DNA from 4 places in the Paenibacillus sp. MAH-35 genome. Region 4 is predicted to be linked to each of the others. Evidence: riboswitches for the same ligand, from Rfam matches in the RefSeq annotation. Region 4 holds a riboswitch; each other region holds the start of a gene.

Region 1 (5,085 bases), on a different contig from region 4:
GCCCAACTGCCATGTTGTCCGTCCCCATCTTCACCTTCCGGCTGACCAGCCCCGGATGGCTCAGCTCGGCGTTCACGCCGATGTCCACACAGACGACGTCCGCTCCAGTATGGCGGGCCAGCACATTCACCGCCGCTCCGCCGTTCAGAAAGTTCATCACCATCTGAGGCGTGACCTCGGCCGGAAATGCGCTGACGCCTTCGGCGCAAACCCCATGGTCTCCGGCCATGACAACGACCGCTTTCTTCGACAAATCCGGGTTCAGCTCTCCCGTGATGCCCGCGATCTGCTTGGCGATCTCCTCGAGCTTGCCCAGGCTGCCGGGCGGCTTCGTCAGCCGGTCCAGCTTATGCGCGGCCGCTTGCTTCGCGGCCTCGTCCGCCGCGCGTATACGACTAACCGTCTGTTCCAATAATTGCTGCGATTCCATGGTGTGTTCGTCTCCTCCCGTTGCCGGTTATTGGAATGGCAAAACGTGCTTGCGCTGCTGCTCCATGTCCGCTTCCGGCATACCAGGCTGCAGCAGCAATTGAGGCGATCCGGACACCGGATGCGCCGTGATGATCGGCTCGGTGCCGTACACCATGGCGATCAGCTCCCGCTCCATCACTTCCCAGGGCGTGCCGATCTTGACGATGCCGCCGCGATGGATCAGCATCAGCCTGTCGCAATATTGAGCGGCCAGATTCAAATCGTGCAGAACGGCCACGACGGTGAGCGGCTGCTCGGATTGCCAGCGGCGAACCGTGTCCATCATCTGCACCTGGTAGCCGATATCCAGAAATGTGGTCGGCTCGTCGAGCAGCAGCAGCCGCGGCTGCTGGGCCATCACTTTGCCGAGCGCCACTCGCTGCCGTTCGCCGCCGCTCAAATATTCGAGCGACCGGTCGGCGAAAGGCTCCAGCTGCAGCTTCGCCAAAATGGCGTCGATCAGGCCGGAAAAATCGTCCGGCTCGTCCCCGAGCCAATTTTGAAACGGAAACCGCCCCATCTCGAGCACTTCGCGCACCGAAAAGCCGATCGGAGGCAGCGCATCCTGCTGCAATACGGCCAGCCACCGGGCAAGCTCCTTGCGGGCAAACGAACCAAGCGGCTTGCCGTCCAGCCGGATCTCGCCCGAATCGGCCCGCTCCACTCCGGATATCAGCTTCAGCAGCGTCGATTTCCCGCTCCCATTCGGCCCGATAATACCGAACGTCTCCCCTTCCTTCACGGCAAACGACACTTCCTCCAAGACGGCGCGGCTGTCGAACGACTTGGATATTCCTTTTACCTCGATCATACGATCAACCTTTCATCGTCTTCTTTTGTCTGGAGAGCAGATAGGCGAAAAACGGGGCCCCGAGAAAAGCCGTCACGACGCCGAGCGGAATTTCCGTCGGACTCAGCACCATCCGGGCGAGCGTATCGGCCCACAAGACGTAGATCCCCCCGAACAGGAGCGATAACGGAATTAGCAGCCGATAATCGGGACCGACCAGCAGCCGGACCAGATGAGGCGTAATCAGACCGACGAAGCCGATGACACCGCACACCGATACGGCTACGGCCGTCAGCATCGTCGAGACGATCAGGACGTTCCGCTTCGTCCGGTCCACCTGGACCCCCAGATGGGCGGCATGCCGCTCGCCAAGCGCGAACAGATTCAGCGAACGGCCGTAAGGAATCAGGAAAACGGCGCCGATCACGAGGTATAGCGCAACGACTGACGTATATGGCCAGCCCCGCAAAGCGAGACTGCCCATCAGCCAGAACAGGATTTCATTGACGACCTTGTTCGCGGACATCGCCACCATAAAGGAAACGAGCGCGCTTAAAAAGGACGAAACGACCACACCTGACAAAATTACCGTCTCCGTGCGGAACTTCCCTTGTATTCCGGCGAGCCGGAACACGATCCCTAATGTAATGCTGCCGGTAATAAAAGCGACGATTGGAATCGTCCAAATGCCGAATAAGGCATAATGAAGCCCGAATAAAATAAGAAACGCTGCTCCGACCGACGAGCCCGAAGCGACGCCGAGCGTATACGGATCGGCCAGCGGGTTGCGCAATACGCCCTGAAACCCCGCCCCGGCGATCGACAGCGCCGCTCCGATAAGTACGCCCAGCACAATACGCGGCAGACGAACCTTCATAATAATCTGCTCCGACGATTCAGGCCAGATGACCGGAACCGATTCCCCGAGCCACGGCACCTGCTTCAGCAAAATTCCCCACACATGAGGAATCGGAATCCGCGCAGAGCCAAGCGACAAGCTGACTACGACGGAAAGAAGAAGGAGCACGATGCCGGCCCCTCCCCATAACAGCAGCTTCTTCTTCATTTATTTCACCAGATCGGGATATATCGCTTTGGCGACATCCGCAAGCGCCTTCGTGATGCGAGGTCCCGGGCGCGCCAGCAGACTGTCGTCCAGCCCGATCACCTTACTGTTTTTAATCGCATTGATTTTGTCCCAGCCTCCGCGGCTGCGGATCGTTTTCTCCAGATCGGGAACGCCTTTGGCGAACAAGATGACGTCCGGATTGGACTGGATGATCTTCTCTTCGCTGATCTGCTTCCAGCCCTGCAGGTCGGAAGCGACGTTGACGCCGCCAGCCAGCGTGATCAGGTCGTCCATGAATTCGCCTTTGCCGACCGTCCAGCCGGGGGAAAATTCGATATATACTTTCTTCTTCTGGTCTTCCTTCAGCCCTTTCAGAGCGTCCGCGACCTGCTGCTTTTCCTTCTTCATCTGTTCGGCGACTTTTTCCGCCTGCGCCTGGGTATCTGTAATTTGTCCGAACAGAAGAACGCGCTCGATCGCGGCGTCAATCGTTTTCGGGTTCGTCTGGAACAAATTCAACTTCAGCTCGTTCAGCTTCGCCACCGAATTTTTGTTCAGCGACAGCCCGGCGAATACGATATCCGGGTTAGCTGCGATTATCGCTTCCGGATTTCCTTGCAGATCGCCCATTTTCGGCTTGCTTTTCGCTTCCTCCGGGTAATCGTCGAGATTCGACACGCCTGCGATCTTGCTGCCGAGCCCCAGCGCGAACAGCACCTCCGTCTCGGTCGGAGACAGCGATACGATGCGTTCCGGCGCCTTCGCGAACGTAAACTCCTTGCCGGAGTCGTCCTTGATCGTAAGCGGGTAGGAAGTCTTTTTGCCTGCGGCTTCCGCGCCGGTTGCAGCCGAACCTCCGGTTGCCGGTGCCGGCTCCTTGACGCCCACTTCTTGCTTTTGACCGCATGCCGCGAGCGCGAACGCAAGCGTGACGGACAGCAGAAGCATGATCAGCTTCTTCATGGTTGCTCCCTCTCCTTTACAGTTACTCTCCTTGCACGAACGTTCCCCCGATTCCTCCGACCCGACTCACAACAGAAACCCCCCGTCCTAGACCGGAGGGGGGCAGCAAACACGGGTAATCGCGCATCCGCACGAATACATGAAATTCCCGAATGTTGCCGGCTCCTTTTCCTCGAAGGAAGCAGTGCATAAACGCAACAGGCAGGTCTCCTGACTCATAGAATGCGCCCGATACTCAAGCGCCGCTTCTTCCGCCTTCCCGTCTGCGTCAGACAGTGGCCTAGTGGAGGAAGCTTCTATATCACAGTGGCGGGACCGTGTCGGACTTGCACCGACTTCCCTTTTAACCCGGTCGCATGCTGGCTTCCGGGCACCTGTTGACAGCGATTCATTCCGCAGCGGCGAAACGTTTGCGGACATCTTGCTTACGGATCGATTATAGGCTATATCCGGCGGGTTTACAATACATCTCGTACAAATGCCATGCGTGCCGTCAGCCTTTCTCCGCTCCCCCATACGACCCTAATATGCGGATCCTCGTTATGAAAACCGAACCCGCCGAGTCTCCCTCCTGATTCCCCCTAAAATGTGCTCTCCATATGTCGATTCCGGAATTCCGGTTCGCCTTGAGAGCCGGGCCGCAAGGACTAGCTGCGCACCGGCAAAAGGCGCCCAGTCGCCCAAGCGCTTAACTCTATCCATGCCTAGTTGTTATCGCTCACTGCCGCTGATCCGTACTTCCTGCATTCATCTGCCGGCTCACTTCCTGCAAAATCAGCTCCTCCGTCTCGGGTACAAAGCGGCTCTTGAAGCCGATCGTGAACGGGTGATCCGCTTCGTATCCGCCCTCCTTGAGAATGCGGCGGGTCGGGATGTACGAATAAACGCCGTTGGAGTAGCCGAGCACGATCAGCTTCCGGTCCGGGCAGCCGCGCTTCAGCATGAGCGAATATTCGGTCGGGATTTCGCTTTCCAGCGCTGCGAGCACAACCCGATCCGACAGTTTCCAGGTTTGCACATACAGCGGAAGCTTCGTCTTCACGACGCCCCTTTGCTCCGCCTTGATCGTCCGCTCCGCCGCGCGGCGATAAAATTCGCCCGCCTCCCCGCTGAGCAACTGGGCCATCTTCCGCTCGTCGGGAGCCCCTGCGGACAAGTCGATGCTGGCCAGCTCCGAACAGAACGGACCTTCGATCCCGGCAAACGTCCCATCCGTCAGGAGACGGCGCACCTCGCTCGCCAATTCGTCGCCTGCGGCTTGCATCTCCGCGGTCGAGCATACCTTGAAGCGGCCGCCCTCCGCACTATGGCGCGGCTTCAGATCGCCGGCGGCGCCTTGCAGGAAGACCGCGATCTCTCCGGGACGCTCGTCCTCCAGCCTTGAAGCACCGAGAACAAACCCGATCTGCCGACTGCTCCTACATACCTTTCACCGGAACCGGCCCTTACTCCTTCCACGAACCCAGCATCGCACCTTTGACAAAATGACGCTGCATCAGCGGGTACCACAAAAAGAGGCTGTTCCAAAAGTCATTTTGCGATTTCTTGAGCCCGCTTAGAATCGATTTTCCTTAAGAAAAAAGACCCCAGCTTCCACTTTAGTGTGGAAATTGAGGTCCTCTCGTTCGGAAATGAGAATGTTGCTATATCAAGCGAACACTGTCGGGACAGCCCTTCCCCCCCAGGTTCATCCAACGCGTCCCGTCTATTTCTCCGCCATCGCTTTCAAAACCTGCTTCGCTTTCACTTCCTTGTCCTTGACGCGAACGGTGATGAACGCGACCACTTCTTC
Region 2 (5,085 bases), on a different contig from region 4:
TTCGGTACGTAATTCATTTGCTTTGCAATCGTGTGTATTTTCTCCCGCATTGCTGTGCTGACGCGCAAGTCGTCCCTGAGCGCCCGTGAAACCGTTGAATGATTAACACCTGCTGCTTTAGCAATATCTTTGATTGTAATCATGATTGTAAGCCTACCCTTCAGATCTGAATTCAGAATAACAAACGTGTGCACAAATTTCAATCCTTTATTTGGTTTGCCCGCAGATTTTTTTTCTGCTTGTCCCATACTCTCATTTTGCACAATATTTCCTTTTTGCTCAAGCCCGGCAATCCAGATGCGGTCACCGATGCTTTCCGGTTAGCAACCTTCCCATTTCAGCAACAAAAATCAAAAGCAGCTGCCTCTGGGGCAACTGCTTCAAATTCGGTATTAATCATCTAGTCCCTTACCGCTGAGAATATGCGGCAAATATTTTTCAACCCTGGACTCACGAGTTTTGGATTGCTTGGGCGCGGAAAAATATAGAATATATGCTCGCTGCCTTCCTGGCGTCAATGCTTCGAAACTAGTTTTCAGGTCAGGAATTTCGACGAATTTATTTTGCAATTCTTCCGGAATGACGTAGTCCGTATTTTTGTTATAGTTCACTTGCAAACCGGCTTTTTCGACTGCGATCGCTTCGTCGACATAGGATTTGAGGATAAGCTGCATTTCTTCTATTTGTTGCAGGCTGGTGAACCGGATCTGACGCGCGGCTTGTACATTTTTCGTTTGTTGGACAAGTATTCCGTGAGGATCTTTTAATAAGGCGCCTTTGTGAAACAGAAGCGCGCAGTACTCTTTAAACCCATGGATTAATACGATGTTTTTGTTCTGATACGTATAACAAGGATGCATCCACTTAAACTCTTCGGTCAGCTCGCAGTCAAGTACGATTTCTCTCAGCATCTCGAACTCTTCCTTCCAGTTTTTAGCCTTGCTAAAAACTGGATCGATCTTATGATTTCTCGTACCTTTTATCATCCATGTATACCCCTTTGCGTAAACATTGTGGCGACTTCCCAATCAGACACCATTCGGTGACTATTTCGATTATATGACACCATTTGGTGTCTTGTAAACAACATTTTAAACTTTGCATGAACCAAGCGCGCATCCAAACGACGAATAGCCTCACCCGCTAAGCACTGCGGGCGAAGCTCGTCAGACGATGCCGATCGGTCACCTTCGGTCCATTCGTTATTTTATACATTCCGTTTATTCCCCTATTGCTCCTCTATCCTTACTTTCGTTTTACTGGAAATCTCAAAACCGTCTTCATTTTTGACTGATCCGTCCTGCGCGGGTCGGATAAATAGATTTCCCTGTGAGTTTTATCGGAACGCACATATCCTTGTTCCCTGCAATAGGATTCCATCCTCAAAAAGCTTTCCGGTTCGCTGTCAAAGCTTCCGATGTGCATCATTTGGCAGCATAATCCATCCGTCATCGTACCGAAAGTCAGCTGATCGAGGTAAGGATTTGGTTTTTTCCTTTTCGTTTGTTCTACAAATGCAAGGAATAACGCGCTTGTCAGAAAGTCGGGTTGGCGTATCATAAGCGTGTATTTCAAATTACTCTTATCCGTAGGCGGTTTTGACTTGTCGATCAAGTCCCAAATTCCCTCAAGCGGAAAAACGGTATATTCATAGTAACCGGCGGGCACGACTTTCTGTTTGTATGACATTTTCACCGCGTAGCTCAAGCTGTACAAGGCTTCTGTCACCCGGGCAAACTCCTCGCCGTTCGGATCGCCTTCACCGTTAATCCTAATAAACGGCATCTCTTCGATATCCATAATAACCGGGCTGCTTCCCGGTACGTAGATGGATTTGTAGTCTTTTTTATAGTCTATTTTATTGCTCATGGCGATCACTCCTCTTACACGTTTGACACTACTATATACTAGTAAATACGACAACAGCATGTCATATTTTATCATATAGTTTTGACATGTGGCTCTGTACCGGGTTATTGCGCGCACCACAAAGAAGCAGGCCGCCGGACACCGCCGACAGCCTGCTTTCCTTATGGTGATCTCTACAATCAGATCGCCTTATCGCCCAGCCAGCGCTCCATCTCCTCGGCATCAAAAGGAGGATAGATATCCGGATGCAGCATATGGCCCAGTTTGCTCAAGCCCGCTACAAGCAGCGGCGACGGCCGGCAATACAGCGATTCCTCCATGACACGAATCCGTCCCTCGGTGACGGCCCGCATTCCTTCGGAACCGGGACGGTTGCGGACGACGTCCGGCTTGACCTGCTGTTCTCTGACGCCGACCCAGGCGAGTAAAATATAGTCCGGGTCGCGGCGCAAAACGTCGTCCCAATCGGTCTTGACCTTGGCCGCGGGCTCATCGGCGAATACGTTGACGGCACCGGCCAGCTCGCTGACGCCGGTCAGCCAGTTGCCGCCGGCAGGCGTGAACACCGGCTTGGGCCACCATTCCCAATAGAGGGAGGGCTTGTCGACGCAGCGCCGGCTCAATTCCGCATAATAAGCGAGGCGGTCCTCGTATTTGGTACGGGCCGCTCTGGCCCGCTCCGGTTCGTCCAGCGCTTCGCCAAGGGCGGTCAGGCATTCGGCGATATCCGTCAGCGTTTTGGGATTAAGCGTAATATACGGCAAGCCCCGTTCCTCCAGGGCGGCGATGTTCTTCTCCATGCCGGGTACCGTCAACGACGCCAGCACCAGATCCGGACGCAGCGCCTCCACCGCATCCATATCAATGTTCAAATCCGAGCCGAGCTTCGGCAGCCCGTTCGTGCTGGACGGCCAGTCTGTATACTTATCGACCCCGACGATATGACGGTCGAGCCCCATAAAACCTAGCAATTCCGAATTGCTAGGACTGATCGATACGATTCTCATAGCATGACACTCCCTTCGGCTTCCTTAACGTGAGTGACTGTCTCTTATTTGATCAGATCGGGATAGATGCCTTTTGCAATCGTTCGCAAGCCATCCACAATGCGGGGGCCCGGGCGGTTCAGCGTATCCTGATCGACGCCGACGAGCTGGTTGTTTTTGACGGCATCGATTTTATCCCATCCGTTGCGTCCTTTGATGATTTGGTCAAGCGTAAGACCCGCTTTGTCTTTCGTGCCGGTCGTATAGAAAATGACGGCAGGGTTGTCCTGGATAATTTTCTCTTCGTTGATCTTGTTGTAGCCTTTCGTATCCGCAGCGATATTAACGCCGCCGGCCAGCGTCAGCACTTCGTCCATAAACTCGCCCTTGCCGACCGTCCAGCCCGGCGAAAACTCGATGTATACTTTTTTCTTCTGGTCCGGCTTGACGGTGCCGACGGCGGTTTTGATGCTGTCGATGTCTTTCTTCATCTTGTCGGCCAGTTCTTTGGCTTCCTTATTCTTATCGGTCAATTGTCCGATAATCAAAACGTTGGCGATAATATCGTCGATCGATTTCGGTTCGAATTTGTACAGCGGCAGGTTCAGTAAGCGCAGCTTGCCCAGCGCGTCGTCCTTGATGGAAATGCCGGTAATGACCAGGTCGGCATTCGCCGCCAGAACCGCTTCCACGTTCGGAGCGGAAACGCCGCCCAGCTTCGGCTTCGACTTCGCCTCTTCCGGATAGTTATCGAAATCCGTTACGCCGACGATCCGGTCGCCCAATCCGAGCGCGAACAAAATTTCCGTTTCGGCCGTGGAAGTGGAAGCGATGCGATGAGGCGCTTTTTGCAGCGTTATTTCGGTTCCGGTCGTATCTTTCAAGGTAAGCGGGTATTTGGTGGCGGTGGCAGCGGCATCTGTTTGTTTGGGGGCCGCCGTCTCTCCCGCCGGGGACGCCCCGTTTTTCACAGCAGATTCTTCCCCGCTCTTCGCCCCGCAAGCAGCGATCGAGAAGCTAAGAAGGATAACGAGTAGTAGTGCGGCAATCTTGTTCATGAAGCGTTTCGTTCCTCTCCGGTTTGGAATAATAGAGAACGGCTTGAAGGTGCTGAAAGCCCGTATCCGCCGTACGGCGCAACATCAAAAACCCCGTTCCGGAGGAAGGGGCAGCACATCAAGGATTTGCCAGGCACGGCGCAACGGCGAAACGCCGCCATGACGCCAAAAAAACGGCGCTGCAGCGCGTCGCGCCCGTCACCGGTCCGCTCACGCGCATGGCTGCAACCATGCTGGTAAAGATCAAATCGCTGGATAGCCCAATCCTTTTCCGCGAAGGATGTCGTTGGCTGAAGCGCAGATAGGCAGGTTTCCTGGCTCTCGGGCATTGCGAGTTCCCCGCCTTCCCATCCCTCGTAAGGAACAGTGGCTTGTGGAGTTCTCCCCGATACACAGTGGCGGGACCGCGCCGGATTCGCACCGGCTTCCCTTTTAACCCGGCATCCGGTCGTCTTGCACCGAACACTGGGCACCTACTGGCTGATACAGTTCTTTCACTAGAGTCAAGCTCATTTCACTCTGGCGATTATACCATAGCATGGGCTGGGATGCTATGCTTGTTTCAATTTGCTCACTCGGCCGGTGGAAGGACCACGTCCAAGGAAGATAGGATCGCTTTATAATCGTGTCCCGTTCGTTTTCGAAGAACCATGTACGGGTACCTCTCAAATGCATTGGGCATAAACTGAGCTATGTCATTGTGGAGAGGATGTTTACCTTGTTTCCTTATCGCCCGGAAATTCATCAATTTCCCTATTCCGATTATTGGTTTCGTCCCCGCGGACATTATAGTTCCCCCTATTCCGAAGGCGGATTGCACTGGAGGCGTCGCGCTTTAGAATCGGACGAAAGCTGGCGGATGTCCGACCAGCAGCGACTTACCTTCGTGCTTGTGCATGGCTCTTGGGCCGACGCTCACTTTTGGGACGGCGTAGCTGCGGCGCTGCGCAGTCAAGGGCATGACGTTCATACGCCGGAGTACGCAGGTCACGGCACAGATCCGAACAAACATGTCTCGCATGCGATGATCACGAAGTCCGTCGTCGACTTTATCACGAGGCTCAACCTGCGCGATATCGTTCTCGTCGGGCACAGCTTCGGCGGATCGGTCATCCAGAAGGCGGCCGAACAGATACCGGACCGCATCAAGCGTCTTGTGTTCTGGGACGCGT
Region 3 (5,085 bases), on a different contig from region 4:
CACGTTCGAGAATACGAGAGGTACGCTGCCCCAATGCGGGATGGACATCGAGCCCGACACAGGCGGGATTTGCCGAAAAGTGACGATCGTGAACTGCCTGTTCCAAAACAACGCCAATGGCGGATTGGCCCTGAACGGGAGAGTCGGTACGGTCGAAAACATTGTCGTCGAATCGAACCGGTTTGTCGGCACGGAAACAGGCGCGTTTAGCTCGGTTTGGAACGTCAATAACGTTACTTTCAAGAACAACATCGTTGACGTGCTGTATACGTATCAGGGGGCCGTCTACATGTCGATTATTAAAAATCATTTGGTGGAAGGGAATTTGATACGCAACCCGAACGGGGTCGCCATCGACGTGAAAATGTCCTCGGGCGTGCAGGTAGCCAACAACCTGTTTACGAATGTGAAATCGACCAGCGTACGTATGGCGACGGTTACCCATTGTCAGGTCTTTGGTAACTGCATTGACGAAAGCGGCAATACCGGCGGGGCGGATATATCTCTCGCGACGGCGTCGAGCTTCAACAGCATCCAGGGCAACATCATCCGCAATCGGTTGAAAAATGCGGGCACTGCCACGGCGGGCGGCGTGAATTCGATTACGCTGGCGTCGACGGCGTCCGCGGGATCGGGCGAATATAACGGGATGCTGCTCTTTATCGTGGCGGGAACGGGGATCGGGCAGAAACGAAATGTTGCCTCGTATAACGGCACCACGAAAGTCGCTGTCGTGACTACAGCCTGGACGACCGTTCCGGACGCGACCTCGAAGTATGAAGTCCGCAACGGGTCGGACAATGCGATCAAAGTAAACGCAGCCGTAGACAGCTACAATCGGATTCACGGCAACCAACTGATCTTCGGGACGAGGTTGCAAAGCTCAACCGGCATTGTCGATTCGGGGACCGGCACGGTCGTAAACGACAATACGTATTTCGATCCCGTTTAAGCTTCGCGCGGGGAAGCGGGCGACGGAGATCTGGAGAACAAAAGATTCCAGTCAGTTTTAAGACAGATTGGCAGGCTCAATATGTTATCGCTTCGCGAACTCACTTGCACAAGCAATGAACTCATGGTCACTCCTGACAGTGGAGTGGCTTCTTTTTTTTGGATGGAATATGCTGGTTTGACCATTGTCTGGAGGCCCCTCGAAAAGGGGGCTTGGTACTGGGACAAGATTATGGTATATGTAACATATTGGAATAAACTCAGCTTTCAGAGAAACAATTTGGAAGAATCGCTCCAAAGCAGGGGGTAACATATGAGTTCCATTCTAAAAGTTATAGAAAAGCTAAAGTTGAACGTCTTGAATATAGAAGATGTTCCAGAGTCCTTTAGTTCCGATGTATACAAACTTACTCTTGCCAGTGGAGAAAACGTTTTTGTAAAAATTCCATTTAACAAGGATAAACTATTCCGTGAATTTCAGATACTTGAAACATTAAAAGATATAATACCTGTTCCTAAGGTATTGGACATTTGGTATGGGGATGAAACTATTACGGGAGCATTGCTTCTTTCAGCCATCCAAGGTGTGCCTTGTACAGGAGTCATTGATGAGAAACTCTCTTTTCAAATTGGCATGTATCATGCTAAGCTCCATGAGGTTCAAACTCCTGGGTATGGTTACCATCTAACCGATGGTTATAAGTTACTTGAGCAAAATAATTGGAGATTACATATCCAAAGTAATTTTGAAAAGTGGAAAGAGCCATGCAAAGAAATTCTCGAACCAGAATTGTATGAAAGATGTATTCTTCACTTTGATCGAGTGTTCTCTGCTTTACCGGACCCGGACGGACCCTGCATGGTTCACATGGATTTTAGGCCAGGCAATATATTGGTGAATGGTAACGAGGTTGCCGGCATTATTGATTTCGAGAGTGCCCGTGGCGGATCGTCGGAAATCGATTTTACGAAAGTCAATCGATATATTTGGGAAGTCAATCCGAGGACAAAGATACCGTTCATTGAAGGTTATCAATCGATTCGACCTATGTTGGCTCTGGAAAGAGTGCTGCCGCTTTATGATATTTACGATGCTTTCAGCTCAGTTGTTTGGTGTAAAAACAGAGGAATTAAAAAAAATCAGACGTTCCTTCAAGAAAATATTGCTATTTTGAGGAATTCAGTGGGTTATTGAGCATAGTGGTTTAGAACATATTAGCGTTTTTAGTATATTGTGATATAGGAAGGAAGTCTCCACTACTGGATATTAGGCAAAGGGACATTTGTTTTTATCGTTCATTGTCGAGTAAGATGTAGATATATTTAATTTTGTATAAATTGCATAATCGAGAACAGGTGTCTGATCGGCGAGCGTGCTTGTCGTTCTGACTTAATAGGGAAGTCCGGTGCAATACCGACGCGGTCCCGCCACTGTAACGGAGGAGCAGGCAGCTCAACCAGCCACTGATCTACATGGATCGGGAAGGCCGCTGCCGAGTGACGATTCCGGAGCCAGGAGACCTGCCTGTTCTGACAGCACTGCTGTACCTACGGGAGATAGGGAGGTGTTAGATGAACCGTCATAATGTAGATTATGCAGGCGTCTTTCCCTATGTTTTTTTTCACAGGGAAGACGCCTTTTATTGTTGTTAGCAGATGCGGCACGAGCCGATACCATGTTTCATAGAGTGCGCCCCGGCGTTCGATAAAAATGGGGAGTCAAACGCGGAGTAGCCGTTATTAAATAAAAGTAAGTTGGTGGTAAGTGTGAAGTATGAGTTTCCTGGAGCCTTGCCCAATCAAAAAATCATACTAACGAAGACGTGTCTAATGGAAGAAGCTAACTGTGTGCTGATTTTCGCCTTTTACAAAGGGAAATTGGTTCTTGTTAGACATCGTTGCCGCGGATGGGAATTACCTGGGGGAAATAGAGAGGAAGGCGAGTCAATTATACAAACGGTTATCAGGGAGATGGATGAAGAGGCTGGCGGGGAGCTTGAGTCGATTGAAAGGATAGGACAATATTTAATCTATGAGCAGGGTCATCTTGTATTTGTGAAAAATATTTATATCTCCAAGGTGAGCATTCTTAGAGAGTTGCCGGATGGGTTTGAAACCGACGAGGTTATGCTGCTTGATACCATCCCAGAGCAGGTTGCAATTATGGAAGATCCCGCGTTTAGCCCTTATATGAAAGACAATGTTTATCTCATTGTTTCTGAATGGATCAAGGAGCATCCGTTTAGGGTCTGCCAATGCAGGACAGGTAGCGAGTGGAGTTGCGGATCGGGCAATTGCTAGAACGGGTGAAACGGAGCAAATTCTGGAGTGAAGGGGGATTCCAATGACCTTGCAGCAATTGAAATATATTCTGACCATCGTTAGTTGCGGCTCCATAAGCGAAGCGGCAAAGAGGCTGTTTATTTCGCAGCCGAGCTTGTCCAACGCGGTGAAAGAAATCGAGATGGAAGCGGGTATTGAGATTTTCCTTCGATCGTCCAAGGGAATCGTGCTATCAAGCGACGGAGCGGAGTTTTTATCCTACGCCAGGCAAGTCGTGGAGCAAGCCGAGCTTCTCGAGCAGCGGTATATGAATCGTAAGCCTTCGAAGAAACTGTTCTCGATCTCAACACAGCATTACGCCTTCTCGGTACAGGCTTTCGTCGGTCTGCTGAAGGAGCTTAACGTGGATGAGTACGAGTGTACGCTGCGCGAAACACGCACCTACGAGATTATCGAAGATGTACGGAATATGAAAAGCGAGCTCGGAATCATCTATATGAGCGAATTCAATCGAAAGGTGATTCAGAAGATATTAAAGGACAACGAGCTGCGATTTCATCCGCTGTTCCAAGCGGAAGCGCACGTATTCATCAGTGAGGAGCATCCGCTTGCCTCCAAGTCGCTGCTGGACATCGAAGATTTGGATGACTTCCCGTGCCTGGCCTTTGAGCAAGGCGAATATAATTCCTTTTATTTCGCGGAGGAAATACTCAGCACACGGACGTACAAGAAGAAAATATTGGTCAGTGACCGCGCCACGTTATTCAACCTGCTGATCGGGCTCAATGGTTATACCATTAGCTCGGGCGTACTGAACAAGGATCTGAACGGGGAGCAAATTAAATCCGTACGGCTGCGCACGGACGAGAGCATACAGGTAGGTTACATCGTGAATCCGAAGGCGAGCTTGAGCCAGCTGGCCGCCGCCTACGTTCTGAAGCTCAAAACAGTCATTACGGATTTCGGCTATCCGATCATCAACCAAGAGGATGAGCTCGCTTGAGCCCATCCTCTTGTCCGTTATTACAATGTTGCTCTTACTTCTTTGGCTGCTTGGACAAGGTTCTTCAAGCTGGCCCACGTTTCAGTGACACCGCGAGTTTTAAGTCCGCAGTCCGGGTTAACCCATAGCTTGGAGACCTCGATCTTGTCCAGCATGCGATCTAGTCCTTGTTTCAGCTCTTCGACGCTTGGAATCCGAGGGGAATGGATGTCGTATACGCCTGGGCCGACTTCAGTACGGAAGCCGCACTCGTTGATTGCGTCGATGATGGCCAAGTCGGAGCGCGATGCTTCGAACGTAATGACGTCGGCGTCCATCGCATCGATATCGCGAAGGATATCGTTGAACTGGCTGTAGCACATATGGGTATGAATTTGCGTTTCGGCTTTGACGCCGCTATGCACGAGTCTGAAGGCAGGAATCGCCCAGCTCAAGTACTCGCTCTGCCAGTCCGAATGACGCAGCGGCAGCTTCTCTCTTAATGCGGCTTCATCGATCTGGATAATCTCGATGCCGTTGGCTTCAAGATCGAGTACTTCGTCACGAATCGCAAGACCGATCTGAAGAGCGCTTTCCTTCAGGCTGATATCTTCGCGGGGGAACGACCAGTTCAGGATCGTAACTGGACCCGTCAGCATGCCTTTGACCGGCTTGTGGGTACGGCTCTTCGCGAACGCCGAGTATTCTACAGTAATCGGCTTGCTGCGACTAATGTCGCCCCACACGACCGGCGGTTTGACACAGCGTGTCCCGTAAGACTGCACCCAAGCGTTCTCAGTGAAGATGAAGCCGTCCAAGCATTCGCCAAAGTATTCGACCATGTCGTTGCGTTCGTATTCACCGTGAAC
Region 4 (5,085 bases):
GGTAAAATCGTCGTCCGGACGGTTCCAGTTGACGGCTTTATGCGTCTTTGCCTCTTTCATGAGTCCATGATCTCCTTCCGTCCATCCACACCGTTCCTTACACGGAGCAACTGACGCATTCTTCGACGGACAAACGGTTCGTCCGGGTGTAGTACAGCGACTTCAGCCCTTTTTTGGCGGCATATATATAGTAACGGGCAAGCTGTCTCGTCGTCACGTCGCTGTTTACATGCAGAACCGTGGAGATGCCCTGGTCGACATGAGTCTGAATTTCGGCGATCAGATCGATGACCTTAAACTGGTCCATGTTGTAAGCCGATTTGTAGTAGAAGAAATTGTCCCGGTTCAAATACGGCATCGGATAATACGTAGTCGAGTTGGCATACGTGCGCGTCTCGATCGGCTCGACGATCGGCATAACGCTCGATGTCGCGTTTTGGATATACGAGATGCTTTGCGTCGGCGCAATCGCCAGACGGTAGGCGTGGTACAAACCGTTCTTCCTTACGTCTTCCTTCAGCTTGTGCCAATCTTGAGGCGACGGAAGGGCGATCCCTTCGAACAGCTGCTTGATCTTATCCGATACGGGACGGAAGTCGTTCTCCACATAACGGTCGAAGTAAGTGCCTTTCGCATATTCGGACCGTTCAAAGCCCTCGAACACGATTCCTTTCTCGCGGGCGATATCCATGCTTTTCTCGATGGAATAAAAGTTCATCGCCATGAAGAACGTCCGGGCAAATTCAATCGCCTCGACGCTGTCGTACGCAATGCTGTTCTTGGCCAGGAAACCGTGCAGATTCATCGCTCCGAGCCCGACCGAATGCAGCTCGCGGTTCGCCTTCGCGACGCCAGGCGCATTCGAAATAAAAGTCATATCGCTAACCGCGGTGAGTGCGATCATCCCTTCATGCACCGACTCGCGGATCTTTTTCCGTTCCATCACATTGGCGATATTGAGAGACGCCAGGTTGCAGCTGATGTCGCGGCGGATGATATCGGCTTGACCGTAGTCGCCGATCTCCGACGTTTCCTGCAATTGGAATATTTCCGTGCACAGGTTCGACATTTTGATCGATCCGATATCTTTAAGCGCGTGAGCGCGGTTGGCGTTGCTGCGGTTCATCATGTAGGGATATCCCGATTCGAGCTGGATCGTGGCTATTTTGACGAGCATGTCTCTGGCTCCCATAACCGCTTTTTTACGAATGCGGCCGTCGGCCATCAGCACGTCGTACATATCGTCCATATCCATATCGTCCAAATGGGTGCCGTAAGCCCGGTATACCGAGTATGGCGCGAATACGTGAAGCGGCTCATTTTGCTCGGCCAGCTTATAAAATTTATTCGGCACGATCAAGCCGATCGATAACGTCTTCAGGCGGGATTTCTCGTCCGCGTTAATTTTTTTGCTGTCCAGAAATTCGATGACGTCCCAGCCGAAAATGTTGTAGTACCCGCTCCGGAGCCTTTGCGCTGCCCCATCTGGTCGGCATAGGAGAACGCGTCCTCCATCAGCTTGAGCACCGGCATGATGCCTTTGGCGGCGCCTTCGACGCCCTTGATCGGCTCGCCGCGGCCGCGCAGCTTCGACAAGTTGACGGCTACGCCGCCGCCGATCTTGGACAGCTGCATGCACGTACCAATGCCGTAATTGATCGAATTCAGCGAATCGTCGAGCTCGAGCAGGAAGCACGATACCATCTCGCCGCGCCTGCTCTTGCCTGCGTTCAGGAAGGTAGGCGTAGCCGGCTGCAGCCTGCGCTCCATCATCGATTCGGTCAGTGAGCGGGCCGCATCCATATCGCCGCGCGCCAGATGGAGCGCAACGATCGCCACGCGGTCCGGGAAATGCTCCATATATAGGGAACGGTCGTCGCTTTTCAAAGCGTAATCCGTGTAAAACTTCGATGCCGCCATGTAGGACGGGAATTCGAACCGGTATTGATGCGCGATGTTATAGATCTCTTCAACCTGCTCCATCGTGTATGTATCCAGTACATTTTCGTAAAAGTCGTTGTCGATCATATGACGGATCTTCTCAGCCGTCGAAGCAAAACGAACGCTTTTGCGGCCGACTTCCTCCATAAACGCCTCGACCGCTTCCCGGTCTTTATCCAGGCTGAAAAAGCCGTCCTGATCGCGCTGCATCAGCATGTTGTTCAACTCAATATGCCGCAACTGCGTTCACCTCCCTTACGAACTTCTCTACATCTTGCGACGTTCCGGCCAGTTCGAACTTGGCCAGCACCGGCACCCCGTACAAGTCGGAGATCCGGTCCGCGCTCCGCGCGAAGCCTTCTCCCCAATTGCGGTTGCCGCTCGCGCATACGCCGATCATCCTGGCCGAGTTCCGTTTCAGGAAGCTCAGCGTTTTCTCCGGAGCCTGCCCGAATCCGGTTGTATAGGTAACGAGTACGAACGGCTCGTCGACAGTCATTTCTTCGTCAATCTTGACTGCCGGCAAGTTCAGCTTGTTGACGAACCGTTTCACATTTCCCGTTCTGGAGTCGTAAGCGATCAACATCTGGATTCTCCTCTCTATGTACCCTAGACCCGTGAGCGTCTCTTCGGATGGGAAGATCCGCTTGCCGAAGGCAGCGGCTCCCGCACCGATTCCGTTAAAAAAGACGCATCTGCGGCAGCCAAGTGCCGGATGCGCCTTTTGCGCGCATGCTAAAGAACGCCTGCAAGCACAAGGACGATGCGGACACTTTCCTATCCACCGTAGGTAACGTGTCTAAGATATCGGGCAGGTCTCCTGACTCGGGGATCATCACTTCGAGTCCGCCTTCCCGGCACTAGATGTGCCAGTGGCCAAGGACTGAAGCTACTCCCTTACAGTGGCGGGACCGTGCCGGCTTCTCACCGGACTTCCCTATTAAGCTATCGCGCCCAGTTGGGCGATCAGCACCCGAACGAACAATATGTAGTTCATGGAATTTAATTTATATCAAGATATTGTGTTTGTCAATCGGTTCAGCCGCCTATTTAAGTATGAAAATATGAAAACGGAGAGAGGAAAAACGCCAATCTCGCATGGGGATTGAGATTCCCGACTTCAAAAAATTTTCGTCACATCTCCTCGTTTGCCCTGCCTCGCACTTTTGCAAAAAACTAGTGAAAATGGATCTTCTCAGGACAAATTAATCAAGAATGGGAAAGGCAGGAGCCGCTTCCGCGACATCTGCGGAAAAGCTCCTGCCTGTAATAATTAACGCCATTAAATAACATAATCCAGGACGTATTCCTCAGCGGCGCGATACGTTTTCGTCCCCGACAGCGGCGGAGCATACACATGTAAGGATACGGTTCGTCCGGACGCCGGATTGGCCATCTGATGGATTTGACCGAACGGAGCATCCATCAGTTGACCTTCGCGCAGAATCGCCTCGGAGGACGCGTAGACTGCCTCTCCCCGCCCCTCTTTTCGGTAGATCGTATTCCGCAGCGTACCTTCGATCACCAACGCGCAGCCGGCGGAACAGCCGTGATCGTGTATGCGCGTTTCGGTGCGGGTCGGAATATGGATCACGATCACTTCCGCCTCTTCCGTCCGGCCTATGACATGACGGCCGTAGGGGAGCTGGGCCGGTTCCGTCACATAGGGGGCGAGCTCCTCCTTCGTACACGCCAGGGACGACAGCATTTCCCGCAAGTCGCGGACAGTCGGCTGCCGCAGAACGGCCAGCGCCTTTTCCACTCGCTGCAAAACCTTCATGGGGATAACGACCTCCTGTATGTCGATCACAATCGTATACCCCATCTATATGCGGCGCACCCGCTTCGGGCAAGTTGTCATAAGCGTCTTCTCCTCTAAAAAAGCTGTTCCACGCAAAAAAATCCGCAAATCGTGCGGATTTCTGCTTGAACTGTATTCAAGACGCCTTTCGCGATCACAACGCGCGAATCATACCGCCGTCGACAAGCACGGCTTGACCGGTCACATACGTATTGGCGAACGATCCCAAAAATACGATCGCTTTCGCAAATTCTTCCGGCGTTCCGTAACGGCCCAGCGGAATTTGGCCCATCAGCAACGCGCGAACCTGTTCCTCGGACGTCCCTTTTTTCTGTGCGGCCAGACGGTCCAGCTCCACGATCCGGTCCGTCTCGATCCGTCCGGGGCCTACCGTATTGACGAGAATCGAATCCGGACCGAGCTCGGCCGACAAACTTTTCGTCAAGGCGTACACGCCTGCGCGAAAGACGTTGGACAAGATCAGATCCGGGATCGGCTGCTTGACGGACACCGAAGTCAGGTTGACGATCCGTCCGCTCCCTTGCCGTCTCATATGCGGCAGCGCTTCGCGGATCAGCCTGACGACGCTCATCAGGTTTTGCTGGAATGCCGCTTCCCACGCTTCGTCCGCGAACTGGTCGAAGCCGCCTCCCGGAGGCCCGCCTGCGTTCGTCACGAGCACATCCAGCCGCCCCGTCCAATCGATAGCAGCCTGAACCGTCTTCGCTATATCTTCCTTCCGGTTAACGTCGGCAGTTACCGTCAGCACTACACGGCCAGTCTCCCGTTCAATCTCTTCCTTGGCTTGCCGCAAATGGTCGGAGCTGCGGCTCGAGATGACGACGTTCGCCCCTTCCCGGGCGAATTCAAGCGCGCTCGCTTTGCCAAGTCCTTTGCTGCCCGCCGTAACGAGCGCCGTTTTTCCATCCAGCAGCATATTCATCTTGATCTGGTCGCTTCCTTTCCGATGTCTGTTTTTGGAGGTTACAGGATCATGTCCTTTTCTCTTTGCGTCAATTTGCGGGCCGGGATGTCCAGCACGAGCCGGCCGCCCGACAAGCCCCACAGCCGGGTGGCGTTTCTCTCCGCCATCTCCAGATTCTGCATGGCGCAGATAACGATCAAGTCCTGATCCTTGCACAGCGCGCGCAGATCCTGCAGCACTTTACCCGCCGATTCCGGGTCCAGCCCCTTGGTCGGCTCGTCAGCCAGGATGACTTTCGCGCCTTGCGCCAGCGCCCGTGCGATTGCCACACGCTGCTGTTCGCCCCCGCTAAGCTTCTCGGCGGGAAGCATCTTCGCTTTATCGATCAGTCCGACCCGCTCCAGGTAGTCCATCGCCC

What was found. A riboswitch is a leader RNA that binds a small molecule or an ion and turns the genes downstream of it on or off. The one in region 4 is predicted to bind cobalamin.
Region 1: linked by a shared signal. The riboswitch ahead of AC3Y2E_RS03465 (ABC transporter substrate-binding protein) and the one ahead of nrdI (class Ib ribonucleoside-diphosphate reductase assembly flavoprotein NrdI) in region 4 are both predicted to bind cobalamin.
Region 2: linked by a shared signal. The riboswitch ahead of AC3Y2E_RS15160 (ABC transporter substrate-binding protein) and the one ahead of nrdI (class Ib ribonucleoside-diphosphate reductase assembly flavoprotein NrdI) in region 4 are both predicted to bind cobalamin.
Region 3: linked by a shared signal. The riboswitch ahead of AC3Y2E_RS20060 (NUDIX domain-containing protein) and the one ahead of nrdI (class Ib ribonucleoside-diphosphate reductase assembly flavoprotein NrdI) in region 4 are both predicted to bind cobalamin.

Annotation. Positions count from the first base shown of each region.
Region 1 is NZ_JBYUPU010000002.1:415,163-420,247, forward strand. Features, by position in the region: gene cobT (nicotinate-nucleotide--dimethylbenzimidazole phosphoribosyltransferase) at 1-430, opposite strand, end outside; gene AC3Y2E_RS03455 (ABC transporter ATP-binding protein) at 458-1,282, opposite strand; gene AC3Y2E_RS03460 (FecCD family ABC transporter permease) at 1,287-2,327, opposite strand; gene AC3Y2E_RS03465 (ABC transporter substrate-binding protein) at 2,328-3,293, opposite strand; cobalamin riboswitch at 3,477-3,686, opposite strand; gene AC3Y2E_RS03470 (hypothetical protein) at 4,012-4,557, opposite strand; gene AC3Y2E_RS03475 (hypothetical protein) at 4,999-5,085, opposite strand, start outside.
Region 2 is NZ_JBYUPU010000012.1:2,141-7,225, reverse strand. Features, by position in the region: gene AC3Y2E_RS15180 (LacI family DNA-binding transcriptional regulator) at 1-143, opposite strand, end outside; gene AC3Y2E_RS15175 (YdeI/OmpD-associated family protein) at 393-986, opposite strand; gene AC3Y2E_RS15170 (GyrI-like domain-containing protein) at 1,246-1,869, opposite strand; gene AC3Y2E_RS15165 (cobalamin-binding protein) at 2,049-2,876, opposite strand; gene AC3Y2E_RS15160 (ABC transporter substrate-binding protein) at 2,921-3,913, opposite strand; cobalamin riboswitch at 4,201-4,403, opposite strand; gene AC3Y2E_RS15155 (alpha/beta fold hydrolase) at 4,773-5,085, shown strand, end outside.
Region 3 is NZ_JBYUPU010000019.1:78,271-83,355, forward strand. Features, by position in the region: gene AC3Y2E_RS20050 (right-handed parallel beta-helix repeat-containing protein) at 1-952, shown strand, start outside; gene AC3Y2E_RS20055 (phosphotransferase family protein) at 1,265-2,146, shown strand; cobalamin riboswitch at 2,289-2,494, shown strand; gene AC3Y2E_RS20060 (NUDIX domain-containing protein) at 2,782-3,252, shown strand; gene AC3Y2E_RS20065 (LysR family transcriptional regulator) at 3,296-4,237, shown strand; gene metE (5-methyltetrahydropteroyltriglutamate--homocysteine S-methyltransferase) at 4,258-5,085, opposite strand, start outside.
Region 4 is NZ_JBYUPU010000022.1:59,334-64,418, reverse strand. Features, by position in the region: gene nrdF (class 1b ribonucleoside-diphosphate reductase subunit beta) at 1-60, opposite strand, end outside; partial or broken gene nrdE (class 1b ribonucleoside-diphosphate reductase subunit alpha) at 98-2,181, opposite strand; gene nrdI (class Ib ribonucleoside-diphosphate reductase assembly flavoprotein NrdI) at 2,168-2,527, opposite strand; cobalamin riboswitch at 2,735-2,933, opposite strand; gene AC3Y2E_RS21530 (cysteine dioxygenase) at 3,224-3,721, opposite strand; gene AC3Y2E_RS21525 (SDR family oxidoreductase) at 3,897-4,685, opposite strand; gene AC3Y2E_RS21520 (phosphonate ABC transporter ATP-binding protein) at 4,727-5,085, opposite strand, start outside.